DNA from 3 places in the Pseudomonas triticicola genome. Region 1 is predicted to be linked to each of the others. Evidence: predicted binding sites of a transcription regulator. Region 1 holds the regulator's gene; each other region holds the start of a gene.

What was found. Region 1 encodes FliA, which starts transcription of late flagellar genes. Its sites were predicted from a motif close to CTAAAGTTTNNNNNNNNNNNGCCGNTAA; they were not measured.
Region 2: the regulator FliA is predicted to act here: its motif matches at 3,904-3,931, upstream of KVG85_RS21285 (methyl-accepting chemotaxis protein).
Region 3: the regulator FliA is predicted to act here: its motif matches at 5,019-5,046, upstream of motA (flagellar motor stator protein MotA).

The regions. Positions count from the first base shown of each region.
Region 1 is NZ_JAHSTX010000001.1:2,795,098-2,805,419, reverse strand. Features, by position in the region: gene flhF (flagellar biosynthesis GTPase FlhF) at 1-488, shown strand, start outside; gene fleN (flagellar synthesis regulator FleN) at 605-1,435, shown strand; gene fliA (RNA polymerase sigma factor FliA) at 1,432-2,172, shown strand; gene KVG85_RS12450 (chemotaxis response regulator CheY) at 2,340-2,711, shown strand; gene KVG85_RS12445 (protein phosphatase CheZ) at 2,730-3,518, shown strand; gene KVG85_RS12440 (chemotaxis protein CheA) at 3,572-5,851, shown strand; gene KVG85_RS12435 (protein-glutamate methylesterase/protein-glutamine glutaminase) at 5,901-7,046, shown strand; gene KVG85_RS12430 (flagellar motor protein) at 7,046-7,786, shown strand; gene motD (flagellar motor protein MotD) at 7,799-8,689, shown strand; gene KVG85_RS12420 (ParA family protein) at 8,733-9,521, shown strand; gene KVG85_RS12415 (CheW domain-containing protein) at 9,612-10,322, shown strand, end outside.
Region 2 is NZ_JAHSTX010000001.1:4,829,531-4,839,852, forward strand. Features, by position in the region: gene KVG85_RS21270 (putative bifunctional diguanylate cyclase/phosphodiesterase) at 1-1,300, shown strand, start outside; gene KVG85_RS21275 (NorM family multidrug efflux MATE transporter) at 1,379-2,773, opposite strand; gene KVG85_RS21280 (LysR substrate-binding domain-containing protein) at 2,933-3,853, shown strand; gene KVG85_RS21285 (methyl-accepting chemotaxis protein) at 4,041-6,017, shown strand; gene KVG85_RS21290 (aldose 1-epimerase family protein) at 6,213-7,427, shown strand; gene KVG85_RS21295 (YifB family Mg chelatase-like AAA ATPase) at 7,424-8,917, opposite strand; gene KVG85_RS21300 (hypothetical protein) at 9,090-9,260, opposite strand; gene KVG85_RS21305 (HigA family addiction module antitoxin) at 9,665-9,934, shown strand; gene KVG85_RS21310 (accessory factor UbiK family protein) at 10,148-10,322, opposite strand, start outside.
Region 3 is NZ_JAHSTX010000001.1:4,030,634-4,040,955, reverse strand. Features, by position in the region: gene KVG85_RS17850 (cyclic-di-GMP receptor FimW-related protein) at 1-1,606, opposite strand, end outside; gene asd (archaetidylserine decarboxylase) at 1,673-2,533, opposite strand; gene rhdA (thiosulfate sulfurtransferase) at 2,552-3,367, opposite strand; gene KVG85_RS17835 (HDOD domain-containing protein) at 3,410-4,948, opposite strand; gene motA (flagellar motor stator protein MotA) at 5,115-5,966, shown strand; gene motB (flagellar motor protein MotB) at 5,970-7,010, shown strand; gene KVG85_RS17820 (toll/interleukin-1 receptor domain-containing protein) at 7,274-7,759, opposite strand; gene KVG85_RS17815 (caspase family protein) at 7,759-8,718, opposite strand; gene rsgA (small ribosomal subunit biogenesis GTPase RsgA) at 9,030-10,061, opposite strand; gene orn (oligoribonuclease) at 10,169-10,322, shown strand, end outside.

The DNA of each region.
Region 1 (10,322 bases):
CGGTAACGCACGTCGATCCGGGTCAGTCGCTGGTGCAGGCATTGGATCCACTGCTACGCAAACGCGTGGTTTTGATCGATACTGCCGGCCTGCAAGCCAGTGATCCGGCGTTGCGCATGCAGCTTGAGAGCCTGGCCGGGCGTGGCATTCGCTCAAAAAACTATCTGGTCCTGGCAACCACCAGCCAGAAACAGGTTCTAACCGCCGCTTATCACAGTTACAAGCGTTGCGGGCTGGCCGGCTGCATCCTGACTAAACTGGATGAAACGGCCAGTCTCGGCGAAGTGTTGAGCCTGGCGATCAGTCATGAATTGCCGGTCGCGTATCTGACCGATGGCCCACGGATTCCGGATGATTTGCATCTGCCGCGTCGTCATCAGTTGGTCAGCCGCGCCGTCAGCGTGCAAATGCAGGAAGAACCCAGCGAAGAAGCCATGGCTGACATGTTCGCTGATATCTATCACAGCCCGACCAAGCAGGTTGGCTGAGGTAATCATGAACAGTTTTTGTACCTACATCGATGGTCTGCCACGCATTGTTCCGATCAGGAACGCGCAGCCAGTAATGTGGCCTCCGTCTATGCAAGACAAGGTAAAGAAATAACATGGGCAGCATGCATCCCGTACAGGTGATCGCGGTGACCGGCGGCAAAGGTGGCGTCGGCAAGACTAACGTGTCAGTGAACTTGTCGCTGGCGCTGGCAGAGCTTGGCCGTCGGGTCATGCTGCTGGACGCCGACCTGGGCCTGGCGAACGTCGACGTTCTGCTGGGGCTGACACCCAAGCGCACACTGGCCGACGTCATCGAAGGCCGTTGCGAACTGCGCGACGTGCTGTTGCAGGGCCCGGGCGGGATTCGCATCGTGCCGGCGGCCTCCGGCACGCAGAGCATGGTGCACCTGAGCCCGGCGCAGCACGCCGGCCTGATCCAGGCGTTCAGCGACATCGGCGACAATCTCGACGTGCTGGTGATCGACACCGCTGCGGGTATTGGTGACTCGGTAGTCAGTTTCGTACGCGCCGCCCAGGAAGTGTTGCTGGTGGTCTGCGACGAGCCGACTTCGATCACCGACGCTTACGCGCTGATCAAGTTGCTCAACCGCGACTACGGCATGAACCGCTTCCGCGTACTGGCCAACATGGCGCAGAGCCCGCAGGAAGGGCGCAACCTGTTCGCCAAGTTGACCAAGGTCACGGATCGCTTCCTCGACGTCGCCCTACAATACGTCGGCGCCGTGCCGTACGACGAAAGCGTGCGCAAGGCCGTGCAGAAGCAGCGCGCCGTCTACGAAGCCTTTCCCCGTTCCAAGTGCGCGCTGGCCTTCAAGGCCATCGCCCAGAAGGTCGACACCTGGCCGCTGCCGGCCAACCCGCGCGGGCATCTGGAATTTTTCGTCGAGCGTCTCGTGCAGCAAACCGCAGGGCCTGTGATATGACCGCCAGTGGCATGAATCTTTACAAAAAGTCGGCGCGTGACGCGCAATACGAATTGATCGAGCGTTACGCGCCACTGGTCAAACGCATTGCCTATCACTTGCTGGCGCGCCTGCCGGCCAGCGTGCAGGTCGAAGACCTGATCCAGGCCGGGATGATCGGTTTGCTCGAAGTCTCGACCAAATACGACGCCAGCAAAGGCGCCAGTTTCGAAACGTACGCGGGCATTCGAATCCGCGGCGCGATGCTCGATGAAGTGCGCAAAGGGGATTGGGCGCCACGCTCGGTTCACCGTAATACCAGGATGGTCAGCGACGCGATTCGCTCGATTGAAGCTAAAACCGGCCGTGACGCTAAAGATCACGAGGTTGCGGCCGAACTCCAATTGAGTCTCGACGATTACTACGGGATTCTGAATGACACCTTGGGCAGTCGCCTGTTCAGTTTCGACGACCTGTTGCAGGACGGCGAACACGAAGGGCTGCACGAGGATGGCGCGAGTGCTCATATGGAGCCGTCACGCGATCTGGAAGATGAACGCTTCCAGGCGGCGCTGGCGGACGCGATTGCCAATTTGCCGGAGCGTGAGCGACTGGTGTTGGCGCTGTACTACGACGAAGAGCTGAACCTCAAGGAAATCGGTGAAGTCCTTGGCGTCAGTGAATCGCGGGTCAGCCAGTTACACAGCCAGTGCGCGGCCCGTCTGCGGGGGCGTTTGGGGGAGTGGCGAGCGCGCTGAAGGCAGTGTGGGGACACTGCGAAACGAGGCTGGTGCGGTGATGAACGGCGCCGGTCTCGATCCGTTGTGCTCCAGACAAACTTTAAGTGCTGCGCCGATTGATTGAAGTGGCGCGTCCAGGTGCTGGGCGCGTTTAAGACTGCTTGGAGGTCGAATTGAACAAAGACATGAAAATCCTCATCGTTGATGACTTCTCAACGATGCGGCGGATCATCAAGAACCTGCTGCGCGATCTTGGGTTCACCAACACCGTCGAGGCCGACGATGGCACCACTGCCATTCCGGTGCTCAACAGCGGCAGCATCGACTTTCTGGTAACGGACTGGAACATGCCGGGCATGACCGGTATCGACCTGCTGCGTCACGTGCGCGCCGATGAAAAACTCAAGCACCTCCCGGTGTTGATGGTGACTGCTGAAGCCAAGCGCGAGCAGATCATCGAGGCCGCCCAGGCCGGTGTGAACGGTTACGTGGTCAAACCTTTCACGGCTCAAGCGTTGAAAGACAAAATCGAGAAGATTTTCGAACGCATCGGCTGATGAATGCGCGGGGGAGCTATGGAGCATAACGAATCATCACAGGGCGATTTCGAATCGACCCTGAAAAAACACGCGGTCGAACTGGTCGAGAGCCTTGAAAAAGGCAGGTTCGGCGACGCGGTGCAACTGATCCATGAGCTCAATCAGACCCGTGACCGCGGCCTGTATCAGGAAGTGGGCAAGCTCACACGTGAACTGCACAGTGCGATCGTCAATTTCCAGATTGATCCGCACATGCCGCAGGCCGAGGAAGTGTCGCAAATCACCGACGCCACCGAACGCCTGGGCTATGTGGTCAAGCTGACGGAAGCCGCGGCCAACCGCACCATGGATCTGGTGGAAAGCGCCACGCCGGTGGTCAACAGTCTCGCTGATGAAGCGCAGACGTTGAGCGCCGATTGGGGCCGCTTCATGCGTCGCGAGGTCGGGGCTGAAGAGTTCCGTGAACTGGCGCGCCGGGTCGACGGTTTTCTGTCACGCAGCAGCACGGACAACCGTGCGGTGTCGAGCAACCTCAATGACATCCTGCTGGCTCAGGATTACCAGGACCTCACAGGTCAAGTGATCAAGCGTGTGACCCAATTGGTCACCGAAGTCGAAAGCAATCTGCTCAAACTCGTGCTCATGGCCAGTCAGGTCGACCGCTTTGCGGGCATCGAACATGACCGCGCCGCAATGCTTGCTGAAAAAGATCCACAAAAACATCTCTCGCAGGGTGAAGGTCCGCAGATTCATGCCGATAAACGAGAAGACGTTGTGTCCGGTCAGGACGATGTGGACGATTTGTTATCCAGCCTTGGATTCTAGAGTTTCGGAATTCGGGTTTTTTGGGTTTTTAGACCTGTAGGAGCACCCCATTAATGAGCTTCGGCGCCGATGAAGAGATCCTTCAGGATTTCCTGGTTGAGGCCGGCGAGATTCTTGAGCAACTGTCCGAACAACTGGTCGAGCTGGAAAGCCGCCCGGATGATGCAGATCTGCTCAATGCAATTTTTCGCGGTTTCCACACTGTAAAAGGGGGCGCCGGCTTCCTTCAGCTCAATGAGCTGGTGGAGTGCTGTCACATCGCCGAAAACGTCTTCGACATCCTGCGCAAGGGTGAGCGTCGCGTTGATGCAGAACTGATGGACGTGGTGCTCGAGGCACTGGACGCGGTGAACAGCATGTTCAGCGAAGTCCGTGAGCGTGCACCGATCACCGCTGCGACGCCGGAACTGCTGGCCGCGCTGGCGCGTCTGGCCGAGCCGCAATCGGCGGATGAAGCCCCGGCTTCGCCGGTTGCCGAGATGATCGAAGAACTGGTCGTTGAAAGCGACTCCTCGGAAGACATCACCGATAACGAATTCGAACAATTGCTGGACTCGCTGAACGCCGTCAAGGCCCAGGCTGAGGCTCCGGCTGCTGCTGTGGCGCCCGCGCCGGTTGCCGACACGGCGGCCAGCGATGAAATCACCGACGCCGAATTTGAGTCGCTGCTCGATCAGCTGCACGGCAAGGGCCAGTTTGCTGTCGATGCGGTCGCTCCGGCGCCAGCACCAGCGGCTCCGGCTGCGCCTGCTGCAGGCGACAGCTCGGACATCACCGACGACGAATTCGAAGCCTTGCTCGATCAGTTGCACGGCAAGGGCAACTTCGCCGTTGACGCGCTGGAATCGGCCATCGCTTCGGCCCCGGCCGCACCTGCTGCACCGGCAGCCGCTGCGGCGGGCAGCGACCTGATCAGCGATCACGAATTCGAATCGCTGCTCGACGAATTGCACGGCAAAGGCAAGTTTGACGCCAGCGCTGCGACTGCCGGCTCTGCGTCGAGCGTCGCCACGCCAGCGGCGAAAGCTCCGGCTGCCGCTGCTGCGCCGAAACCTGCCGCCAAGCCTGAACCGAAAGCCGAGGCGCCGAAACCGGCCGCCGCTGCTGCACCGGCTGCGGCCCGTGCGCCAGCCGCTGCACCGGCAGAAAAACCGGCCAGCGAAGCAGAAACCACCGTGCGCGTCGATACCGCGCGGCTCGACGAGATCATGAACATGGTCGGCGAGCTGGTGCTGGTGCGTAACCGTCTGGTGCGCCTGGGCCTCAACAGCGGCGACGAAGCCATGTCCAAGGCCGTGTCGAACCTCGACGTGGTCACCGCTGACCTGCAGACCGCCGTAATGAAGACGCGGATGCAGCCGATCAAGAAGGTCTTCGGGCGCTTCCCGCGTCTGGTCCGCGACCTCGCACGGCAGCTCAAGAAAGAGATCAACCTGGAACTGGTGGGTGAAGAAACCGACCTCGACAAAAACCTTGTCGAGGCTCTGGCCGACCCGCTGGTCCACTTGGTGCGCAACGCCGTCGACCATGGCATCGAGTCGCCGGAAGAACGTGAAGCATCGGGCAAGGCCCGTGGCGGTCGCGTGGTGCTGGCGGCCGAGCAGGAAGGCGACCATATCCTCCTGTCGATCTCCGACGACGGCAAAGGCATGGACCCGAACGTCCTGCGTTCGATCGCGGTAAAACGCGGTGTGATGGACAAGGACGCCGCCGATCGCTTGAGCGATACCGAGTGCTACAACCTGATTTTCGCCCCGGGTTTCTCGACCAAGACCGAGATCTCCGACGTGTCCGGCCGTGGTGTCGGCATGGACGTGGTGAAGACCAAGATTTCCCAGCTCAACGGTTCGATCAACATCTACTCGACCAAGGGCCAGGGCTCGAAGATCGTCATCAAGGTGCCGTTGACCCTGGCGATCATGCCGACGCTGATGGTCATGCTCGGCAATCAGGCCTTTGCGTTCCCGCTGGTCAACGTCAACGAAATCTTCCACCTCGACCTGTCGACCACCAATGTCGTCGACGGTCAGGAAGTGGTGATCGTGCGCGACAAGGCGCTGCCATTGTTCTACCTCAAGCGCTGGCTGGTCAGCTCCGCCGCTCACGAAGAGCAGCGCGAAGGCCATGTGGTGATTCTTTCGGTGGGCACTCAGCGGATCGGCTTCGTCGTCGATCAACTGGTCGGCCAGGAAGAAGTGGTCATCAAGCCATTGGGCAAAATGCTCCAGGGAACTCCGGGCATGTCCGGCGCCACCATCACCGGTGACGGCCGCATTGCGCTGATTCTCGATGTTCCAAGCATGCTCAAGCGTTACGCCACAAAGCGTATTTGAATCCGGGGCGGCGGCGCGATGACGCGCCGCTGCACCTAATGGAGTGTTTATGGCAGTCAAAGTCCTGGTGGTGGACGATTCGGGTTTTTTCCGCCGCCGCGTCTCGGAAATTCTTTCGGCGGATCCGAGCATCCAGGTGGTCGGCACGGCCACCAACGGTAAAGAGGCGATCGATCAGGCCATGGCACTCAAGCCTGACGTGATCACCATGGACTACGAGATGCCGATGATGGACGGCATCACGGCAGTGCGGCACATCATGCAGCGCTGCCCGACCCCGGTGTTGATGTTCTCCTCGCTGACCCACGAAGGCGCGCGGGTCACCCTCGATGCGCTGGACGCCGGCGCGGTGGATTTCCTGCCGAAGAATTTCGAAGACATCTCGCGCAACCCCGAGAAGGTCAAGCAGCTGCTGTGCGAGAAAGTCCACAGCATCTCGCGCAGCAATCGTCGTTTCAGTGCCTACAGCGCGCCGGCTCCCGCCGCTGCGCCAGCGCCGACGCCTGCTCCGGCAGCGTCGAGCTACGGCAGCCACACGAGCCACAGCAGCCCTGTCCCGGCACGTCCGGCGCCTGCGCCAGCGCCTGCCCGTGCATCCGCTGCCAGCGCTTCGTCGCCAGCACCGAAACGCAAAGCCTACAAACTGGTTGCCATCGGTACCTCGACCGGCGGCCCGGTCGCGCTGCAACGCGTACTGACGCAGTTGCCGGCGAACTTCCCGGCGCCGATCGTGCTGATCCAGCACATGCCGGCGGCGTTCACCAAAGCGTTTGCCGAACGTCTCGACAAGCTCTGCCGTATCAGCGTCAAGGAAGCCGAGGATGGCGACATCCTGCGTCCGGGCCTGGCGCTGCTGGCACCGGGTGGCAAGCAGATGATGATCGACGGCCGTGGCGCGGTGAAGATTCTGCCGGGTGACGAACGTCTGAATTACAAGCCGTGCGTGGACATCACCTTCGGTTCTGCAGCCAAGTCTTACGGCGACAAAGTTCTGGCAGTGGTGCTGACCGGCATGGGCGCCGACGGCCGCGAAGGCGCGCGTCTGCTCAAGCAGGGCGGCAGTTCGGTGTGGGCGCAGGACGAAGCAAGCTGCGTGATCTACGGCATGCCGATGGCCATCGTCAAAGCCGATCTGGCTGACGCGGTGTACGGTCTGGACGACATCGGCAAGCACATCGTCGAGGCGTGTATCTGATGGATGTTCTCAGCCTTATCGGCCTCATCATGGCGTTTGTCGCCATCATCGGCGGCAACTACCTTGAAGGCGGTCACCTCGGCGCGCTGGCCAACGGCCCGGCAGCGCTGATCGTGCTAGGCGGCACGGTCGGTGCTGCGCTGCTGCAATCGCCGATGAGCGCGTTCAAGCGCGCCATGCAGATTCTCGCCTGGATCTTCTTTCCGCCGCGTGTCGACCTGGCCGGCGGCATCGACCGCGTGGTCAATTGGAGCCTGACGGCGCGCAAGGAAGGCTTGCTCGGCCTCGAAGGCGTGGCCGACGCCGAACCTGACAGCTACTCGCGCAAAGGTCTGCAACTGCTGGTCGATGGCGCCGAGCCGGAAGCCATTCGCAGCATTCTCGAAGTGGATTTCTACACCCAGGAATCCCGCGATATCGAAGCGGCCAAAGTGTTCGAAAGCATGGGCGGCTATGCGCCGACCATTGGCATCATCGGTGCGGTGATGGGCCTGATTCACGTAATGGGCAACCTCGCCGATCCGTCGCAACTGGGTAACGGCATTGCCGTGGCGTTCGTCGCGACCATCTATGGCGTGGCCAGTGCCAACCTGATCCTCTTGCCGGTCGCGGCCAAGCTCAAGTCCATTGCGTTGCGGCAGTCGCGTTATCGCGAAATGTTGCTGGAAGGAATTCTGTCGATCGCCGAAGGTGAAAACCCTCGTTCCATTGAGTTGAAGCTGCAAGGCTTCATGGACTAAGGGAATAACCTCATGGCTCGTCGTCGCCACCAGGAAGAACACGTCAATCACGAGCGCTGGCTCGTGTCCTACGCGGATTTCATCACTTTGCTGTTCGCGTTTTTCGTGGTGATGTACTCGATCTCGTCGATCAACGAAGGCAAGTACAAAGTCATTTCCGAAGCGCTGATCGGCGTGTTTACCGACTCCGACCGCTCGCTCAAACCGATTCCGATCGGCGACGAACGACCGAAAACCGTGACCCCGGCCAAGCCGCTGGTCAAGGATGCCGAGCAGGTCGACGCCGGCATTTCCGGGGCCAGCGATCCGCTGAAAAGCATCGCCGATGACATCAGCGCCGCGTTCGGTGACTTGATCAGCTCCAACCAGATGACCGTGCGCGGCAACGAGTTGTGGGTCGAGATCGAGCTCAATTCCAGCCTGTTGTTTGGCAGCGGCGACGCCATGCCGAGCGACATCGCGTTCAACATCATCGACAAGGTCGCGGCGATCCTCAAACCGTTCGACAACCCGATCCACGTCGAAGGCTTCACCGACGATCAACCGATCCGCACCGCGCAGTACCCGACCAACTGGGAACTGTCCTCGGCGCGCTCGGCGAGCATCGTGCGCATGCTCGCCATGCAGGGCGTAAACCCTGGGCGACTGGCGTCGGTGGGCTACGGCGAATTCCAGCCGGTGGCCAACAACGCCACGGTCGAAGGCCGGGCGAAGAACCGTCGCGTGGTGCTGGTGGTGTCGCGCAATCTCGATGTACGCCGCAGCCTCACCGGCACCGGAACCGCCAATGCGCAACCGGACGCGGCGTTGAAGCGCGCTGGCACACAAACTGCACCGACCCCGGTCAAGACGCCGGGACGCGAGAGTGCCGTCAATTCTCCGTCGCCCGCATTAACACGCTGAAGCATGTCTCGACCAATCAACCTGGCCGGGAGGAACGAACTGAATGAGAGTCTGGGCAGTCGCCAATCAAAAGGGTGGTGTCGGTAAAACCACATCCTCCATCGCTTTAGCCGGATTGCTGGCCGAGGCGGGCAAGCGCGTGGTTGTGGTCGATCTCGACCCGCACGGCTCGATGACCAGCTATTTCGGCTACGACCCCGACAGCCTGGAACACAGCAACTACGACCTGTTTCTGCACAAGGGCAGCGTGCCGCACGGCCTGCCGGGGCAGTTGCTGTTGTCGACCAGCGACGAACGCATTTCCCTGCTGCCATCGAGCACCGCACTGGCCACCCTTGAGCGCCAGTCGCCGGGGCAGAGTGGCCTGGGTCTGGTGATCGCCAAGAGTCTGGCGCAACTGTGGCAGGACTTCGATTACGCGATCATCGACAGCCCGCCGTTGCTCGGTGTGCTGATGGTCAACGCCCTCGCGGCGAGCCAGCAACTGGTGATCCCGGTACAGACCGAGCACCTCGCCGTGAAAGGTCTGGAGCGCATGGTCAACACCCTGGCGATGATCAATCGCTCGCGCAAACAGCCGCTGCCGTTCAGCATTGTGCCGACGCTGTTCGACCGCCGCACGCAGGCGTCGATGGGCACCTTGCGCGTGCTGCGTGACAAATTCCCCGAAGACATCTGGCACGGCTACATCCCGGTCGATACTCGTCTGCGCGACGCCAGCCGGGCGGGCGTCACGCCTTCGCAATTCGACGGCAAGAGCCGTGGCGTGCTGGCATACCGCGCGTTACTCAAGCACCTGCTCGCGCAGCAACTTGTTCCGCAGGTGGCCTGAGATGATTTCGATCTGCTTGCCCGAACCCTGTGGGAGCGAGCCTGCTCGCGAAGCAGACGATGCGATTTCCCTGTCAGGCGCTGATCACCGATGAACCGCCCAGTGAAACTCACGTCACGTCCGCAACAGGCCTTGCAGTCCTATCTGGAAGACCTGTTGCTCGACCTGCCCGAGGACTTGCCTGCGCCGGCCGAAGCGCTGCCGCCAGTCGTCGAACCGGCGCAGCCTGAAGTGGTGGAAAGCACCGAGGCCATGGACGAGTTCCAGGCCGCGGTGCTGGAAGAGCAGGCCCGTGACGCGCAGAAATCCGTCGCTCCGATTGCCGCGCCTGCTGCTGCCCCCGTGGCCAAAGCACCGGTGGCGCTGATCGACGAACCGCGCGCGCCACTGTCGACACTGGCGCCGCTGCTGCAAACGCAATTATTGACCGTGCCGGAACCCGAGCCGGAGCCTGAACCCGCGCCGCCAGTGGCGGAACCGCAGGTGCTGGTCCCGCCGCTGGTGGAAGTGCACCTGCCGCCGAACAACCCGCCGCCACCGGTCGAGCCCGATGGCCGTCCGGCCTGGGCTGCCGAAGCCTTCGAATGCTTGCTGTTCGATGTTGCCGGGCTGACCCTGGCGGTGCCACTGGTGTGCCTCGGCTCGATCTATTCGCTGGCCGGCCACGAGCTGACGCCGCTGTTTGGTCAGCCGGAGTGGTTCCTCGGGATTCTGCCGAGTCAGGCCGGTAATCTGAAAGTCTTGGACACAGCACGATGGGTCATGCCGGATCGTTATCGCGATGACTTCCGGCAGGGCCTG
Region 2 (10,322 bases), 2.0 Mb from region 1:
AGACCCGCTGACCGGTATCGCCAACCGTCAGGGCTTCCAGACCCTGCTCACCGCGCGCCTTGCCGAAGGTGACGGTCGCGGTCTCGCCCTCGCCCTCGGCCATCTCGATCTCGACAACTTCCGCCATGCCAACGATGCCCTTGGTCATCAGGCCGGCGATCGCTTGATCCTGCAAGTGGTCGCGCGGCTGAAAAGTCAGCTGGAGGCCGGCGATCAACTGGCACGGCTGGGCAGCGATGAGTTCGCCCTGCTGATCGACACCCGCCGTGCACCGCAACGCGCCGAGTGGATGGCCGAACGCATCACCGAGGCGTTGGCCGAACCTTATTGGGTCGACGGCGAGAGCCTGCTGATCGGCTCCAGCCTTGGCATCGCCCACGCTCGCGCCAATGGCGGTGCCGATCCTTTGATGTGGCACGCCCATATCGCCATGCAGCAGGCCAAGAGCACGCAGGGCTGCACCTTTCATATCTTCAACGAACGCATCAATCGCAACGCGCGCAGCATGGCCGATCTCGAAAGCGAACTGCGCCGAGCCCTGCGCCGCGATGAGCTGGAGCTGCATTACCAGCCACGCCTGAATCTCGACGATGGCCAGATTGTCGGGCTCGAAGCGCTGGTGCGCTGGCGTCATGGTGAGCGCGGTCTGTTGCCACCAAGCGAATTTGTACCGCTGGCCGAACAAAGTGGTCTGATCGTGCCATTGGGCTACTGGGTGATTTCCCGCGCCTTGCGCGATATGCAGGCCTTGCGCGAGCAGGGGCTGCCGGCGCTGCACATGGCGATCAACCTGTCGTTCCGCCAGTTTCAGGACAGCCAGTTGCTGCCGACGCTCAGCCGCCTGATTGCCGAACGCGGCGTCGAGGCGCAGTGGCTGGAATTCGAACTGACCGAAACCGCAGTGATGCGGCGCAGCGATCTGGTCAAACAGACCATGGACGCCCTCGGCCGCCTCGGCGTGCGCTTCTCGCTGGACGATTTCGGCACCGGGTTTTCATCATTCGTGCACCTCAACAGCCTGCCCATCACCTTGCTGAAGATCGACAAGAGTTTTGTCGGCGGCATGGAACAGCGCGAAGAGAACCGCAAACTGGTGCACGCGATGATCAACCTTGCGCACAACCTGCACCTGGAAGTAGTTGCCGAAGGGGTCGAGACGCCGGAGCAACTGGAGTTGCTGCGCGGGTTCGGCTGCGATCAGGTGCAGGGTTACCTGATCAGCCGACCGCTGCCGTTGGATGAGTTGGTGGAATATCTGACCTTTGGAGCCAGTCAGCAGGCTTCGGTGGAAGCCATTTAAAAGATCGCAGCCTTCGGCAGCTCCTACCTTGGAATGTGTTCCCTTGTAGGAGCCGCCGAAGGCTGCGATCTTTTGATCTTAATCCGCGCCGATGGCCTCGAACCTCTCTGCAACTGGCTCGCGCCGAATCATCCGCTGCATCTTCCACTCGAATGCCAGCGTCAGGCTCACCGCCGCGCACGCCAGGCCCAGCGCCAGACCCCACCAGACACCCGTCGGCCCCCAATTGAGATGGAAAGCCATCCACCACGCCGCTGGCGCGCCAATCAGCCAATAGCAAGCCAGCCCCACGAGAAACGTAGTCTTGGCATCCTTGAGCCCGCGAATACAGCCCATGGCAATCGTCTGCGTGCCGTCGAACAGCTCGAACCACGCCGCTACTGCCAACAGGCTCACCGCCAGACGGATCACTTCGGCAAACGCCGGATCGTTGTGGTCAAGGAACAGGCCGACCAACTGGTTGGGCCACAGCCAGAACACCAAGGCAAAGCCGAGCATCACCACGGCGCCGAAGGCGATGCCGACACGCCCGGACATGCGCGCATCGACCAGTTGCCCGGCGCCATAGTGCTGGCCGACGCGCATGGTGATGGCATAGGACATCCCGGCCGGGACCATGAACGCCACCGAAACGATCTGCAGGGCGATCTGATGCGCACCCATTTGCGTGCTGCCCATGGTGCCCATGCACAGCGCAGCGAAAGCGAACAACCCGACCTCTACCGCATAGGTGCCGCCAATCGGCAGACCCAGGCGCCACAACTCTTTCAGGTATTGCCGGTTCGGCCGCCCCAGGCCGGCGCGCAACGGATAAGCGTCATACGCCGGATGCCGGCGGATATGCCAGGCCAGCGCCAGTGCCATGCAGTTGGCGACAATCGCCGTGACCAGGCCGATACCGGTCAGGCCCAGTTTCGGCAGGCCGAACATGCCGGTGATCAGCGCGTAGTTGAGCAGGAAGTTGGCCACCGTACCGGCGAGGCTGATGACCATCACTGGCGTCGCCCGGCCAATCGCACTGGTAAAACCGCGCAGGGCCATGAAGCTCAGGTAACCGGGCAGGGCGAAGGGCAGGGCGATGAGAAATTGCCCGGCGGCGTTGACGTTGGTTTCGGTTTGGCCGAACAGCAGCAACACGGGTTTGAGGTTCCACAACAACAGCCCGGCGCCGAGGGCCATCAGCCAGGCCAGCCACAGTCCGGCCTGGGTCAGGCGTGCGGCACCGATGATGTCGCCGGCACCCTGACGGATTGCCACCAATGTGCCGACCGCTGCAATCACGCCGATGCAGAAAATCGACACGAACGAGTAGCTCGCGGCACCGAGGCCGCCACCGGCCAGCGCTTCGGGGCTGAGGCGCGCCATCATCAGGGTGTCGGTCAGCACCATCAGCATGTGCGCCAACTGCGAAGCAATCAGCGGCCCCGCCAGCCGCAGAATGGCCCAGAGTTCGGTACGCACAGGATGCTGCATGGTCATCACCACCCAAATATCAGAGGAAGCAGAAGAGCGTCGATTCTCGGCGCTTGGCAGGCTTTGCACAAAGGGATAAAAAGGATGGGTGGCATGATTAATACTCATCTTGAATCGTCCTGCCGAATTGGCTGTATCCCCGCTATTGGAGCTTTGTGTATGTCCCGACGCCTTCCGCCGTTGTATGCCCTGCGCGCATTCGAAGCTGCAGCGCGACACAGCTCGTTTACCCGCGCGGCGGAAGAACTGTCGATCACCCAGAGCGCGGTCAGTCGGCACATGCGCACTCTTGAAGAACACTTCGCCTGCCGGCTGTTTCATCGCAGCGGGCGCAACCTGCAACTGACCGAATCGGCGCGGCTGCTGTTACCCGGTATCCGCGAAGGCTTCGCCGCCCTTGAGCGCGCCTGCAATACCTTGCGCGCCGAGGACGACATCCTGCGCATGAAAGCGCCATCGACCCTGACCATGCGTTGGCTGCTGGCGCGGTTGAGTCGCTTCCGCCATTTGCAGCCGGGCAATGAGGTGCAACTGACCAGCGCATGGATGGATATCGATTCGGTGGACTTCAACAATGAACCGTTCGATTGCGCGGTGTTGCTCAGTGACGGGCATTTCCCGCCGGACTGGGAAGCGAGCCTGCTGTTTCCCGAGGAATTGATTCCGGTCGGAGCGCCGAACCTGCTCAATGACAAACCTTGGGACGTAGCGCGTCTGGCGGCTGCTGAACTGCTGCACCCAACCCCGGATCGCCGCGATTGGCGCAGTTGGCTGGAGCGCATGGGTCTGTCCGAGCAGGTTTCGCTCAAGCGCGGGCAAGTGTTCGATACGCTGGAGCTGGGCATGATCGCCGCGGCGCGTGGCTACGGCGTTTCGATGGGTGATCTGTTGATGGTTGCCGAAGATATTGCGCAAGGACGCTTGAGCCTGCCGTGGCCGACCGCCGTCGCCAGTGGCCTGAATTATTACCTGGTGTGGCCGAAACCGCGTCCGGGAGGTGAACGTTTGCGCCGCCTCAGCGATTTTCTCCAAGGCGAAGTCCGTGCCATGCAATTGCCGGCGGTAGAGCGCTTGAGCTGAAACGTTCGAGCCGGCACAATGCCACTACTGCGCCATACCCACGCAATCCGCTCAAGTATTCGGTTTTACCGCCGACTACGAGCATGTGGAACCGTCGTGCCGGTTCCGCGCTACCCCCATTATTAGAATATTTTCCGGGCAATTACCGCGATCAAGGAGGATTCGGTGGCTCGGCCAGGAGCTGTTCATGTCTCAACCTCGTGCTCGGATCGCCTCGCAGCTGGGCCTTGCCCTTGCTGTGATACTGGCGATAGTCATCAGCGGCAGTACGGTGTTCGCCTTGCGTTCGCTGGATTCCGCCAACCTCGCCACCCGTGAAGAGCATCTGGCCAGTGAGGCCCGGCTGCTGGCCGATCAGCTGAGTACCTTCCACGGTACGCTGCGCGAAAGCACCCTGCGCCTGAGCGGGCTGTTCGAAAAGCGCTTCGGCAGTGGTTTGAGTGTGCACCCCGATCAGCCAGTGACCGTGGCCGGCGTGCAGACTCCGGGCCTGCATCTGGGCAACGAGGTGCTGAACAACAACTTCAAGGAAGTTGACGAGTTCAAGCAGATGACCGCTGGTGTGGCCACGGTATTCGTGCGCAGCGGCGAAGACTTCATCCGCGTCAGCACCAACGTCAGCAAGCAGGACGGCACCCGTGCCATCGGCACCGTGCTCGATCATGCCAACCCGGCGTACGCGAAGTTGATGGCGGGGCAGAGTTATGTCGGCCGCTCGTTGCTCTTCGAGCGCTACTACATGTCGCAGTACACCCCGGTGCGCGATGCGGGCGGCAAGATCATCGCCGTGCTGTACGTCGGCTTCGACTACACCGACGCGCAGAACGCGCAGTTCGCCAATCTCAAGCGCTTCCGCATTGGCAAGACCGGCTCGCTGGCGCTGCTCGACGAGCAGAACAAATGGCTGGTGCCGATTGCCGGCGTCGAAAACCTGGATCAAGCCGCCCCGACCATCAACAACCTGGTGAAAACCCCGGGCAAGGGTGAGTTCTGGAGCGACAAGGGTGAGGACTTCTACAGCATCGCCGTGCCGTTCGAAGGTGGCCCGTGGTCGGTGGTGGCGAGCATGCCGAAAGCCGAGATCCGCGCGGTGACCTGGAGCGTCGGTACGCAACTGGCGATCGGCAGCCTGCTGGCGATGTTGCTCGCGGTCGGTTCCGTGGTCTGGCTGCTGCGCAGCAAACTCGCGCCGCTGGGCGATCTGGTGCGTCAGGCCGAGGCTTTGGGTGCTGGTGATCTGAGTGTGCGGCTGAACGTATCGAGCCACGATGAAATCGGTCAGCTGTCCCGCGCGTTCAACCAGATGAGCCAGGCGCTGTCGACCATGGTCGAGCACATCCGCCGCGCTTCGGAAGAGGTCAACAGCCGTGCGCAGGCGCTGTCCGGTTTGTCCGGCGGTGCGTATGAAGGCATGGAGCAGCAGTCGGGCGAAATCACCAGCATGGCCGGCGCCGTGGAAGAGTTCAGCGCCACCTCGCTGAACATTGCCGACAACATGGGCGCGACCCAGCGCCTGGCGCAGGAAAACGCTCAGCAGACCCAGATCGGCCGCAGCTCGATGGAAGAGGCGTCGTCGTCGCTGGAGCAGATCGCTGGCGCGCTGAACAGCACCGCCAGCGTGATCAACACGCTGGGGCAGCGCTCGCAGGAAATCGGCGGCATCGTGGGTGTGATCACCTCCATCGCCGAGCAGACCAACCTTCTGGCACTTAACGCAGCAATCGAAGCTGCCCGTGCTGGTGAGCAGGGGCGCGGTTTTGCCGTGGTCGCGGACGAAGTGCGCAGCCTCGCCTCGCGTACCCGCCAGGCGACCGATGAAATCTCCAGCATGATCCACAGCATCCAACAGGAAACCGGCAACGCGATCAGCACCATGGAACAGGGCAATGTGCTGATGCAGGAAGGCCTGTCGCGCAACGCCAATGTCGCCTCGGCGCTGGCGCGGATCGATGAGCAGAGCCGTTCGGCAGGCCAGCAGTTCGCCGCGATCACCACCGCCACTCAGGAACAAAGCAGCACTGCAACGTTGCTGAGCAGCAACTTGCAGAGCATCGCCTTGGCCAACAGCGAACAGCGCGAGGTTGTGTCGAACCTGGCTGTCACCGCGAAAGAGCTGGAGAAGCTGGCGGCGGATCTGCGTTCCGAGGTTGATCGCTTCCGTTGATGCGTCTCTGAAACAGCTATCGCGAGCAGGCTCGCTCCCACGGTTTTTGGTGTGATTCACAAATGTTGTGACTGCCCGAAATCCATGTTGGAGCGAGCTTGCTCGCGAATGCTCCGGCACAAACCGGTTTTTGCACTTGCTGAAACGTTTCCGCAGCGCTATAAAAATGGCACAACTCCAATAAAGGCTGCTGCCATGACCCCGCTCAAACTCCTCGTCGCCCTCGGCGCATTCTCTGCCGCTTCTCACGCCATGGCTTGGGACTATGTCCTGCTCGACGCCAACACTCCGGCGAAAAACTGGACGATCACCAGTGAGCAACTTGGTGTAAAAACCGCCAAACCGTTCTCCGTGACCCTGCGTACTCTGCATGGCGGTCGTCAGGAGGGCGTCAGCATTGTCGATATCGATAACGGCACGATGAAGCTGTCGGTCGTGCCGACCCGTGGCATGAACGTATTGCAAGCTTCGGTGGGCGACGTGCGCATGGGCTGGGATTCGCCGGTCAAGGACGTGGTCAACCCGGCGTTCATCGAACTCAACGGTCGCGGTGGCCTGGGTTGGCTCGAAGGTTTCAACGAACTGGTCACCCGTTGCGGTTACGAGTGGGTTGGCCATCCCGGCATGGACAACGGCGAATTGCTGACCTTGCACGGTCGCGCCGCCAACATCCCGGCCAGCACTGTCACCCTGCACATCGATGAAAAGCCGCCGTATGCCATCACGCTGCGTGGCGAGCTGAAAGAGCAGGCATTCAAGAAAGTCGATTTCTCGGTAGCGACCGAACTTGTCACCGAACCGGGCAGCGCCAGCTTCGCCCTCAACGACACCCTGACCAACAACGGCGACTATGCGAAGGAATATCAGGCGCTGTATCACAGCAACTTCAGCACGCCGTTTCTTGAGCAAGGAGCAAAATTCGCTGCGCCGGTGAAGCAGGTTTCGCCGTTCAACGACAAGGCCAAGGGAGATCTGCCCGACTGGCAGACCTATCGCGGGCCAACCAAGGACTACGACGAAACTGTCTACAACGTCGTGCCGTATGCGGACGCCAAGGGTGACACCCTCACCGTGCTGCACAACAAGGCCGGTAGCCTCGGCGTATCCGTTGGCTTCAATACTCAGCAGCTGCCAGTGTTTTCGCTGTGGAAAAACACCGATACCCAAGGGCAGGGCTACGTCACCGGGCTGGAGCCGGGAACCAGTTTTTCCTACAACCGTCGCTATCAGCGGCCGTTGAATCTGGTGCCGACCATTGCCCCAAAAGAACATAAACAGTTCCAGATCAGCTACAGCCTGCTGGCCGATAAAGCTGCAGTGGATAAGGCCTTGAAGCGCGTGACTGATATTCAGGCCGGACGCGATGCTGAAGTGCGTCAGGCACCGCTGGTTGATCTGACTGAGCATTAAGGTGTCGCCGGCCGGTATTGCAGTGCCTCGGCCAGATGCTCGCGGGTAATCGCATCGGCCTGTTCAAGATCCGCCAGCGTGCGCGCGACCTTGAGCAGGCGATGCGCCGAGCGCAGCGACAGGATCAGTCGCTCGCAGGCCGCCTCCAGCCATATCTCGTCAGCTGTGGATAACTTGCAGTGACGCTTGAGCCCCGGCAGATCGAGAAACGCATTGGCACAGCCCTGACGTTTCTGCTGACGCTCCCGCGCTTCGGCCACCAACGCCGCAGCGCTGGCGCTGTTTTCGCCGGGCTTGGCTGCCGGATTCAAGGCGGTTGCCTCCCGCGCGACGGTCAGGTGCAGATCAATCCGATCCAGCAGCGGCCCTGACAGCTTGTTGCGATAGCGCTGGACCATGTCCGGTGTGCACGAGCATTTGCCGCTGGGTTCGCCAAGATATCCACAGGGACACGGATTCATCGCTGCCACCAATTGAAACCGTGCGGGGAAACGCACGCGATCCTTGGCCCGAGCGATGACGATATGCCCGGACTCCAACGGCTCGCGCAGCACTTCCAGAACCTTGCGATCAAACTCCGGCAACTCATCGAGAAACAGTACGCCATGGTGGGCGAGGGTGATTTCGCCGGGTTGCGGTTTCGAGCTGCCACCGACCAGCGCCGGCCCGGAAGCGGAATGGTGCGGTTGGCGGAAGGGGCGTTGCGGCCAGTGAGTCAGAGGCACCCCACTGGCGACCGATTGAATCGCTGCCACTTCCAGCGCCTCACATTCGGAAAGCGGTGGCAGCAGCCCCGGCAGACGACTGGCCAGTAATGTCTTGCCCGTCCCCGGTGGCCCGCTGAACAACAAATTGTGCGCGCCTGCTGCGGCAATCAGCAGTGCGCGTTTGGCGGCTGTCTGCCCCTGCACCTCGTTGAGGTCGGGATAGGGCTTGGCAGCGTGCATCAAACCGTCGGAAACGTAAGGCTCCACCGGCGTATGCCCATTGAAATGCGCCACCGCTTCCAGCAAATGATCGACCGCAAACACCTTCAACCCCGACGCCAGACACGCCTCCTCGGCATTCGCTCGAGGCACCACCAACGCCCGCCCGGCCTTGCGCGCCGCCAGTGCCGCCGGCAGCACGCCACGCACTGGTCGCACGGCACCGGACAATGCCAACTCACCCAGACATTCCACCTCGTCCAGCGTCAGACACGGCACCTGCACGCTGGCCGACAAAATCCCCAAGGCAATTGCCAGATCGAAGCGCCCGCCATCCTTGGGCAGGTCTGCCGGCGCCAGATTCAAGGTGATCCGCCGCGCCGGAAATTGCAGCCCGGAATTGATGATCGCACTGCGCACCCGGTCCTTGCTCTCCTTCACCGCCGCCTCGGGCAGGCCGACCATGGTCAGCGACGGCAGACCGTTGGCCAGATGGACTTCGACGGTGACAGCGGGGGCTTCCACGCCAATCTGGGCGCGACTGTGGACAATGGAGAGGGACATGGTCGTTCCTTGAGCTGAATCGGGGAGCCGCTTCCTGCGGGTTTTTGAAGGGTAGTCTGGGGAGAGAGCGTTGGTCGGACAGTTTTAAGGGCGAACTTTCACTGGATGTTGCTGAAGGCACTAATCCTCAGGCATAAAAAAACCGCCTGTCAGGCGGTCATTTTTGCGGTACTCAGGTTCCACCACCGGCGAGCCAACCATCGGGCTCCATTTCCTTGCCATAGGTCGCGGCTACTTTCAGAAAATGCCGCTGGCTGGCTGAAACTCTGTCCGGCAAACCGAGTGCCCCGGTACCTGGTTTGGAAACCCGTGCCGGTTGGGTTTTCTGTTTCTTCTGCTTCATAAACACCTCACGTGCCGGGATGCTTGATTCGATCTTATTGGGCTTCTACCGGCCAGCGCGCCGCTTGGCTCAAGCGCTGGCCCACATGTAACAGCAACTTCAATAAATCGCCGTTGGTTGGCTGACATATTTCCAGCCAAACGGAGTGCTTCGAGGTGCAAATCAACAATCTGAAATAGCTTTTCCTTCCTCTTCTTATCCTTCAGATACCTCCATCTTGATGGGCGTATTTCGTTTGCCAATGTAATGACATGCGTAAGGGCTGCGTAACTGGGCGAAGATGCTGATGTTTGTAGGACTATGCCCTAATAGATGTAGGACGCCGGCGAAAGGTTTCAACGGTCTGGTATCGCGGAGTCGGATGCTCCAGTTTGGTCACTCAACGCAGCCTCTGGAGGCGAAAAATGAACCGCAATGGTATGCGCCCGATTCATCCGGGCGAGGTTCTGAATAAGGAGTTCATGGAGCCGTTGGGCATGACTGTCATGGATCTGGCCATGCCCACGAACTGGCCCGAAAGTGAGATCGAAAAGCTTGTGAAATGCCAGCTCAGGATCTGCGCCGATCTGGCAATCAGCCTTGCCACTCATCTCAACACTACGCCTGAGTTCTGGATGAATCTCCAATCGACTTACGATTTGCGCAGGGCCCAGCTCCGGCATGCGGGCTTATAGCGATTGCAGCATCCGCGAAGCCCTTTTCCACCATGGCCCTGCCCGGGTCGCCAAACCCGCTGCTGAACATTCAGCATCAGATGAGCTTAGAAACCTGGGCTTTTTGGCGCAATCGGACGGCGGTTATTTAAGGTTGTAGGACGTTGCCGGGATGGTCGAAGGGCTATAGATCAAAAAATCGCAGCCTTCGGCAGCTCCTACAGGGGACGCGAATTATTCAGCGGGCGGTGTCAGCTTCGCTTCCATCTCGGCGACTTTGGCTTCGAGGCTTTCGAGGCGGGCGCGCGTGCGAGCCAACACCACCATCTGACTATCAAACTCTTCCCGGCTGACCAGATCGAGTTTGCTGAAGGCACTTTGCAGCAGCATTTTGAACTGGCTTTCGATT
Region 3 (10,322 bases), 1.2 Mb from region 1:
TGTTGATCAACACCTTGTTGCCTTCCTGAAACGGCAGGCGCGGCGCAAGCACGGTGGCCGGCACATCGATCGCGCTGATCTCAGGCAACAGCAAGCCGCGCAAATACTGGCTGTGATCGTCTTTCGCTCGCACCAGTTGCAGACCGCACGGCTGCGCGTGTGGCGCGACCAGTTCAATGCCCATCTGCGTGCCGCTGCCGCGCACCTGGCGGATCCAGCGAATCACCGCAATGCTCCAGCCTTTGCTCTCGCTGTCCTGAATGCCGAGCATTTCCCCGGCCTGCAATTCGGCCGGTACTTCGCTCGGCCAGGCCAGGCAATAGCCGCCGGGGCTATGGTTGATCACCGGCAAGGCGTAAGTCGGATAATTCGGCGCGTTGCCCGGGCCTTCTTCTTCGCTCAACTGGTCGTACTGGATTTCCTCGTACGGCAACAGCTCATCGTTACTTTGCGGGGCAGCGTCGAACGCCTGACTCCAGCTGTCCTTTTCGCCGTTGGCCACGACGCTGCTGAAGTTTGCCGCGCGGGCGCCGGGATGTTTGAGCAACTCGCTGAAAGTGCGCTCGCCGCCGAGGTAGAAGTGCAGGGCGCTCATGCCAACGCACACGGTCAGCGAGCCCTGGCCGGCGATGCGTTGAAAGCTGCGTTCGGCCGCTTGACCCCAAGTAGCGTGCAGATGTTGCAGGGTGTCGACGCTGAGGCCGACGGAAACGGGTAACGGGGTCGAGGTGGACTGGTGCAGCAGGTGCGTTTCGAGCTGTTTGACCAGCGGTTGCGGATCGAAGCCCAGCAGCCCGTTCTGTTGTTCGCTGCGAAACATCTTGCGGTAGCGCGGGCCGACATCGAGTTCCGGACTGACCGCAAACAAGCCGTCGTCGGCGCTGTCGGGATGCAGTTTGAGCAGGGCGCTCCACGGCTCGATCACCTCGGCCAGCCGGGCAATCTGGCTTTGACGCAATTGGTTGCAACGGGCACTGCCCAATAGCAGTGCGGCGATGTAGGTCTGTTCGACGCTCAGTTCGCTAGTCAAAAAGGCCAGATCATCGCGCAGCCGCCGTTGTTGCAGCTGCAATTGCGCCGCGCTGCGATACAGCTGGTGCAATTCGAACCACGCATGTTCCGGCGGTGAACTGTACAACTGCGTGGCGCGCACCAGTTGCGCCTTCAGGGCATGCGCGGCGCGTTGCAAGGCGGTGCTGACCAACGTCGCGCGGTCCTTGCTGTATTTGGGCAGGATGCGCAGAACGATCTGTTTATAGCCGATGGCCAGCTGACCTTGTAGCGCCTGACACAGGTTGCTGACCTTGCGCGAGCGCTCGTCGAGCATGATCGCCTGATGCAGAAAGTGCCGTTCCAGATGCTGGCAGACGAAATACACCTCGGGCCGCAGCAGTTCCAAGAGTTGCAGGCGATTGTCACTGGGAGTGAGCAACAGGTTCAGTTCGCCGAGGCCTTGATACAGCAGGCGGGCGGTTTCGCCGATGTTGGCCTTGGGCAGGCTGGCGATCCAGCGCTTGAGGTCGCGCGGGCTGGCGTCGCAGAACGACAGGCGCGTTTGCGTGGGAGTCGGAGCGCGCAGCTTGGGAGAAAAGTTGGTCTGGCTCATGAGCAAAACCATAGCAGCAAATGCCGCGGTTTGCGGAAGCAGCCTCGGCTGCTTCCGCAAATTGGGTCACGCTTTTGGCAGTGCCAGGCCTTGGCCCATCTGCACTGGCGAGCCGGCCACCAGCTCTTCGGCCCACTTCACCTGATCCGGGCCAAACAGCACGATCGCCGTTGAACCGAGCTTGAAGCGCCCCAGTTCCGCGCCTTTTTCCAGATGAATCGGTGCGCGTGCGGCTTCGTCGTAGCGGAAGGTTTTCAGCTCGCGCTTCGGTGGCGTGACCAGACCGGCCCACACGGTTTCGATCGAAGCGACAATCATCGCACCGACCAGCACCACGGCCATCGGCCCGCGTTCTGTATCGAATATGCACGCCACGCGCTCGTTGCGGGCGAACAGCTCCGGGACGTTTTCGGCAGTGGTCTGGTTCACCGAGAAAATGCGGCCCGGGATGTAGACCATTTCGCGCAGGGTGCCGGCCAGCGGCATGTGCACGCGGTGGTAGTCCTTCGGCGACAGGTAGATCGTGGCGAAATCGCCGCCCATGAACGGCGCTGCGTTGGCCGCATCACCGCCGAGCAATTCGAGCACGCTGAAACTGTGGCCCTTGGCCTGGAACACGCGACCGTGCTCGATCGGGCCGAGCTGACTCACCGCACCGTCGGCCGGGCTGAGGATCGCGCCCGGAGTTTCGTCCAGTGGACGCGCGCCGTCTTTCAACGCACGCGTGAAGAATGCGTTGAAGTGCTCGTAAGCGGTCAGGTCTTCGACCAGTGCTTGCGACATGTCCACTTGATAACGCTTGGCGAACCATTGGGTGAAGGCATTCTTGAACCAGCGCACACGGCATTCGGCGATGCAGCCGGCCAGGCGCGACAGCAGGTGATGCGGCAGCAGGTACTGGCTGAGGATAAACAGACGCTCTTTCATTAGTTGTCCTTAAAAACCTTAAATCTCGACTGGCGTGTCAGGGTGGTTGCCCCATTCGCCCCAGGAACCGGCGTAGCCCTTGACCCGGGGATAACCGAGGGCTTTGGCCACCAGATAAGTGAAGCCCGACCGGTGATGGGTCTGGCAGTGGGTAATGATTTCCTTGTCCTTGGTGATCCCGAGCTTTTCGAGGATCTGCGGCATGTCGCTGCGGATACGCAACTGACGCGTCTGGTCCATGCCGGCAGTCCATTCGAAATTGACCGCACCGGGGATGTGGCCACCCTTGGCGGCGAGGACTTTCTCGCCGGAATATTCCAGCGGCCCGCGCGCGTCCCAGATCGCCAGATCGGCGGCGCCGAGACGGCTTTGCAGGTATTCGCGGGTGGCGGTCGGTTCGTCGTGCAGGGTCAGCGAGACCGGGCCGCCGACAACGGATGGTACCTGGATCGACATCGGCATACCGTCCGCCAGCCAGGCCGGCAGACCACCGTCTATATAGTGGTACTTGTCGTGGCCAATGACATCGAGCAGCCAGATGAAACGTCCGGCCCAGCCACCACCCTCATCGTCATACACCACATAGACCGCGTCTTTGCGATGACCGAGTTCACCAAACAATGCTTCCAGATCGGCTTTCGCCGGCATCAGCCCCGGCGCCGGTGGCTGGCCGAGCTGGGTGCGTTTCGGGTCGACAAAACGTGCGCCGGGCAAGTGACCTTCGGCATACCGGGCAGGACTCGTCAGGTCCACCAGGATCAGTTCCGGGGACTCCAGACGCGGCAGCAGGTCGCTCGGCTCGATGACAAGCGCCAAGCCAGAGAAGTCAGACATGTGAGGTCTCCAGAGCACAAAGGGGAGGATTGTAGCGCAGGCTCATTGGCCACGGCTGCTAAAGCTGTGCAGGGCTTTTTCGATGCACTGCGCGGTTTTGCCGAAGGCTTGTACGGTGATGTCGGCGAACGGCCCGCCGCCCTGATCGGCAACGACGATCATGATCACCCGGCCGTTGTTGACCAGCGAACGCAGGAACAGATGCTCACCGCGAAACAGCGTGCGCAGGCTCGCTGGCAATAAGGCCGAGAATTGCCCGTTGTTCTCCGGCGTGATTCGCACCTGCGCCTGCTGAGCGAGCAGGCGTTGCAGGACTTTGCTTTGGCCGACGGCAAAACTCAGCGCCGCCGCATCCTTCGGCAAACCGGCGGTCTGGTGCACGCGCAGGGTCGTGTGTGTGCGGTCGGCCATCATAATCATCACCCGGCGCATGCCGCTGGCGACCAGTGCCTCGCGGGCGGCGACGGTCAGGCTCATGGCATTGGTGAAGCGGCTGGGCTCGGCGAGGAGTTCGGCGCATTGCCGACGCCACTGGCCCAGATCATCCGCATTCGGCGCTGCTGCCGGAAGCATGCCGGCCGGCAAACGACGAGCGCCCCAAGGCCAGATCAGCGAAACCGCCGGGTGCCACAAATCAGGCATCGCATGCTGACGCGCGCTGTTCGCCGCTTGCTGGTGCAGCTGTTGCTGCACTTCGTCCATGGAAATCTGCAGATACAGGCTGGTCAGGTACTGCCAGCGCTTGCTGTGCGGACTGTCCCAGGCCTGTTGCGCCGACAGCGCCAGCCCATTGGCCAGCAGCACGGTATTCGCCGGCTGGTTGAGCCAGCGGCGCAATGTCGGGTCATCGTCGAGGCGATTCTGCTGGCGCAGTGGGTGTTCGCTGTCGCGGGCGATGCGCAGCACTTTGACCAGTTCGCGTTGTTCGCTGAGCAGCAACTTGTAGCCTTGCTCGACCCAGATCGGCAGATGCCAGGCCTGGACCAGAGCCTCGGCAATCTTCAACAGTCGCACGCCGAACAATTGCTTTTCGACCACCCGCGCCGACTCGCCCTTGTGGATCACCCGCAGTTCCCACTCTTCGAGCAACTGCGGATAGGTCAGCGCCAACGGCCACAGCGGCGACAAAAACAGCAGGCTGCCCCAGTGGATGTCCTGCCACAGCCGCGCCAGGCGACTGGCAAAAAAACCGTTGGCCTGCTGTGTCGCGTGTTGGCTGATCAACTGCAACTGACGCAAGGCCTTGGGGATCTGTCGGTGCGGTTCGGCCGGCAGGCGCGCGAGCAGTTCTTCGGTGCGCGCAAGGCCCAGGCGATTGATTGCCACCTCAAGATTTTCCGCTGGCGCGGCCATGGTCCCGTGGGTGTGACGATTCGCCTCACGGATGATGCTCAAGGCCAGCGCCGGGCTGTCCTGCATCAGATCGGCGATGTCGCGCAGCGAGCTGCGATTGTCGCGGATCGCCCGGCAGACTTTGTCGTGAGCCTCTTGTGGTACGGGCAGGCGGACGCTGTCGAGCAGCTTGACCCAAGCCTGGAGCGTGGTCGGTTTTACCGATGGAATGTTCGTTTCATTAGCCATGTCTGGACGAGATCTTCACTGACTGTAGACGCGCCCGGCATGGGCTAAATTGGCTTTTCGCCTGAACTGGCTATAGTCTGGCGCAGTTTTGCCGATAAGTAGAAGAAGAGATTTTTTAACTTCCGAATATGACCTTGAACCCGACTTAAACAAGTACCTTCTACCTATGGCTAAAATTATCGGCATCATCGTCGTATTCGCGAGCGTGCTCGGCGGATACGTGCTCTCCCACGGCAAGATTGCCGCCCTGATCCAGCCCTTCGAGGTGATGATCATCGGCGGTGCGGCCCTCGGCGCATTCCTCCAGGCCAACCCCGGTTACATGACGATGCACGTGCTCAAGAAATCCCTGAGCATGTTCGGTTCGCGCTTCACCCACACCTTCTATCTGGAAGTGCTCGGGCTGATCTACGAGATCCTCAACAAGAGCCGCCGCGAAGGCATGATGGCGATCGAAGGCGACATCGAAGATGCCGCCGCGAGCCCGATTTTTGCCAAGTACCCGGCGGTGCTCAAGGATGAACGCATGACCGCGTTCGTCTGCGATTACCTGCGCATCATGTCCTCCGGCAACATGGCTCCGCACGAACTGGAAGGCCTGTTCGACATGGAGCTGTACAGCCTCAAGGAAGACCTCGAGCACCCATCGCACGCAGTCAACGGCATCGCCGACGGCATGCCCGGTTTCGGTATCGTTGCGGCGGTACTCGGTATCGTGGTGACCATGGCCTCGCTGGGTGAAGGTGACCAGGCGTCGATCGGTCTGCACGTGGGTGCGGCACTGGTCGGTACCTTCTTCGGTATTCTCGCGGCGTACGGTTTCTTCGGTCCGCTGGCGCATTCCCTGGCCCACGATGCCAAGGAAGAGCTCAACGTCTACGAAGCCATCAAGGCCTCGCTGGTGGCTTCGGCGTCCGGCATGCCGCCGTCGCTGGCGGTCGAGTTCGGACGCAAGGTTCTGTACCCGGCGCACCGTCCAAGCTTCGCCGAGCTGGAACAAGCGGTTCGCGGTCGCTAAGTCATGGAAAATAATCAGCCGATCATCGTCAAGCGCGTCAAGCGCATTGCTGCCGGGCACCACGGCGGGGCGTGGAAAATCGCCTTCGCCGACTTTGCCACGGCGATGATGGCGTTCTTCCTGGTGCTGTGGCTGCTGTCCACTGCTACGCCGGAACAGAAGATCGCCATCGCCGGTTATTTCAAGGACCCGGTCGGCTTCTCCGAAAGCGGCACGCCGTACATCATCGACCTCGGCGGTACACCGACCCTGGCGCCGGAAAACACCCTCAACCCGGAAGTGAAGTCGCAGCCGCAACCGGACAAGGTCACGGTCGACACCGATCAGGTTGAAGGCATGGCCGAGCAGGTCGAGAAGGAGCGTCTCGAGCTGCTGTTGCAAGAACTGCAGAACAAGGTCGACGAGAACCCGCAACTGCAGAAGTTCAAGGATCAGATCCTCTTCGAAATCACCCCGAACGGCTTGCGCATCCAGATCATGGACGCCGAGAACCGGCCGATGTTCGACTCCGGGTCCGCACGCCTGAAACCGTACTTCGAAGACATCCTGCTGGCCATGGCCGACACCATCAAAGCGGTGCCGAACAAGATCAGCATCAGCGGCCACACCGACGCCAAGCCGTACATCGGTACTGGCGACTACGGCAACTGGGAACTCTCGGCCAACCGCGCCAACGCCGCGCGTCGCGCATTGGTCGCCGGCAGCTATCCGGACGCGCAGGTGGCGCGGGTGGTCGGTTATGCCTCGTCGGCGTTGTTCGATCGGGAAAATCCGTTCAACCCGGTCAACCGCCGGATCGACATTGTCGTGCTGACCAAAAAAGCCCAGGCGGCGATTGAAGGTGCGCAAGGTCCCGAGGCGGCCAAACCGGCGGATCAGGGTCAGAACGGTGCTGCTCCGGCAGCCCCGGTTGATCCGAATTCCTTGCCGGCGGACAAGCAGCCGGTGCCGGCTCATGAGTTGCGCGAACGCTTGAATCTGTTTGATGACGCTGCGCCGAAGCCGGCTGAGCCGGGTGGGGCGGCGCCAGCGCCGAAGCAATGATTAAAAAAAGAAACCGACAGTGATGTCGGTTTTTTTTCGGCTGATTTTCGGCTTTGTATTTAGTGCGTTGCCAAGAGCAACCCCCTCACCCCAGCCCTCTCCCCCAAGGGGGGCGAGGGGGAAAGGGAGCCGATTTGTGTGCTTTTCGAATTCGAGTTCGACTCGGTATTTCAGGTCGGCGTACTCGGAACATTCACCTCGGTCAGTCCCCTCTCCCTCTGGGAGAGGGCTAGGGTGAGGGGCTTTTCGAAAGTAACGAAACTCTAGAACCCGCGACGAATCCGGTTCTTCAACTGTTCATGAAACATCTCCGCATCGCGCTTGTAAGCACCCTTGACCGAGTCGCTGAACGAATCCAGTGTTATCGAGCGCTGGTTCGACACCTCATCCCGATACGCATCGATAAAGAGATCCAGATCGCTGGCCGTGCTCAGCTTTGGCCACTTGTCCAGATAGATCGGCAGTTGTGCCGGCCCGGTCTTGAACGTACAGATTCGCCGATTGCTGATCGTCGCCTCGCCAATCTCGAACGGCACCCACCACGACAGTGCAGTCTTCTCCGATACCACCGCCAGCAGATGCGTGCACTCGGTGATGTTGCGGGTAATGACCCCAGTGATGTCGTCGGTGGTCTGCGATTCCGGGTCCAGCACGTCGAGGTAAGTCCTGATCTTCGCCTGAGTCAGGCGGGTGTTGATGGCGATCGCATGGGCGCGATCCATGTGGCGGTAGCTGATAAAGACTGGCATCAGAAATGTCCTTTGAGGGCGAGTTCGCGGTAATAGGCGCCGAGTGCCGTCAGGCGGCAGCCGGTCGAGTGAATGGCGGCGTAGTACATGTGCTCGGCGTCGACCGGTTCGATCAGGCTGTGGCGGTTGCACTTTTGCAACTGGGCGAAAACCGCGCCGTGCTTTGGCACGAAAGCCTTTTCGGTAGGTTCATAGCTGGGGTCGAGCGCGAACACCGATTCGGCTTCGGCGAACCAGTCCGGCAATTTGCGCAGGATCTCCTTGGGAATCAGCGGCGAGACTTCGCGTAGGGAAATGAACTGCGACACATTGGTCTTGAACACCGGGCGCTGTTCCCAGGCGCCGAGGGCGTTGTCGACGAAGGAATACAGACTGCCGGGGGTGATTTTGCCGAGGATATTCGCCGCACCGCCATGCAGCGCTTGCAGGAGCAGGCCGGTGAACACGCCGTGCTGCGCGCTCTCCATTGCCGGCTCGGCTTTTTTGCAGGCGGTGAGGATGGTCATGCCTTCGCTGACCATGCTGCTCTCGCTGCGCAAGGCGCGGACTTCTCCGGCCGAACCGCTTTCGCAGCAGTCGAGGATGATCACTTTGTTTTTGATCCGCGTGGTTTTGTCCGCCCAGTTGAGAATGTCACTGATGCGGATGCCGTCCTTGGCGTTGCGGTAGTCCTGGGGTATCAACATGCCTTCGTCAGTGTCGGCATCGAAACCGCCATGACCGGCGAAATACAGCAGCGCGACGTTGCAGTCACCGGAAAACAACTCGCGGATCTGATCTTCGAGTTTTTCCCGGCTCAGGTAATCCTCGGCAGACGTCAGTAGGACATTTTTGAAGTTGGGGTCGCCGTTGGCGTTGGTTTTCAATACCGAAGCCATGGCCATGGCGTCGTTGCAGCAACCGCTGAGCCCGCCGATATGCGTGTAATCGTTGATGCCAATGAACAATCCCTTGCGCATGGTCACACCGCCTTGTGCAGGCGGATCGCGCCGGGGATTCTGTGGGTATTGCACGGGCGGGCGCTGCGAGACAAATGGCTGATGAACACAAGATGTTTTTTCATGGCTTTCCTCGATGGTCGCTGTGAGCGAAGGAGGAAAAAAATGTAGGCCGCTGGCTCAGGCCTACAAGGTCTGCGCGGCAAAACAGAAAGGTCCTGCAAGCAGTCGCGCAAGTGCCTACAGAAGAAGCTGACGTTTAAGAGAAGAGGGTGAGTCAGATGCAGTCCGACAACCGGCAGCCCATCGCGTAGGACTGCCGGCGTGGCTGTTTAATAGCCGTTTTCAGGCAGGCTGGCGATGATCGAGCGATAGCTGTTCATCCGTTGCTGCTGGATGCGGCCATCTTCCAGCGCCTTGAGCAGTGCACAACCCGGTTCGCGATCGTGCTTGCAGTCGCGGAAGCGGCAAGTGCCAAGCAGGTCGTCGAACTCGATGAAACCGGCTTCGACGTCGGCGCGGCTGACGTGGCCCAGACCGAATTCGCGGATGCCCGGGGAGTCGATCAGTTCACCGCCACCGGGGAAGTGGAACAGCCGCGCAGTGGTGGTGGTGTGCGTGCCCTGACCGGACAATTCCGACAACGGACCGACGCGGGTTTCGACTTCCGGCAGCAGGCTGTTGACCAGCGACGACTTGCCGACGCCGGACTGGCCGACGAACACGCTGATGCGCCCGTCGAGCTGCTTTTGCAGCTGTTCCATGCCATCGCCGTGGTGCGCCGAAACTTCCAGCACCGGATAACCCAGCGTGCGATACACCGCCAGCAACGCGTTCAGCGCCGGGGCGTTCTGCTCGTCGATCAGGTCGAATTTGTTCAGCAGCAAAAGCGGGCGGATGCCGGCATGTTCGGCGGCGACCAGATAGCGGTCGATCAGGTTGGCGTGAGGCTCGGGCAGCGGCGCGAACACGATGACGATCATGTCGACGTTGGCAGCAACCGGTTTGAGCTGGCCACGGCTATCAGGGCGGCACAGTTCGGTGCTGCGCGGCAGTTGCGCGACGATCACGCCAATGCCTTGGTTGCCCGCGCGCCAGACGACTTTGTCGCCGGTGACCAGCGCTGGCAGGTTGGCGCGCAAGTGGCAGCGGAACACTTGACCGGCGAGTTCGCCGTCAACAGCTTCGACTTCGACCTGCACGCCGAAGTGGGCGATCACCAGGCCGTGCTGCTCAGGGCCAAGGTCGCCGCCCTCGAGGGCCTCGACCGCCGAGGACTCGCGTTTGGCGGCGCGTGCGGCGCGCTCGCCCTGAATCTTTTCGATGCGCCAGTTTTGACGACGATTGAGTTGGCGTTTGGCCATGGGTGTTCCGTCTGAAGAATGCAGCGATTAGGTAAAACGGCCGCGAGTTTAGCACGCCCGGTCACCGGCCTAGGCTAAACTGCGCAGCATTGCCTAGGAGCCCGAATATGCAAAACCCGCAGAACCTGATCTGGATCGACCTGGAAATGACCGGTCTGGACCCGGACAACGACGTCATCATCGAAATGGCCACCATCGTCACCGACAGTGAGCTCAATACATTGGCCGAAGGCCCGGTGATCGCCATCCATCACAGCGACG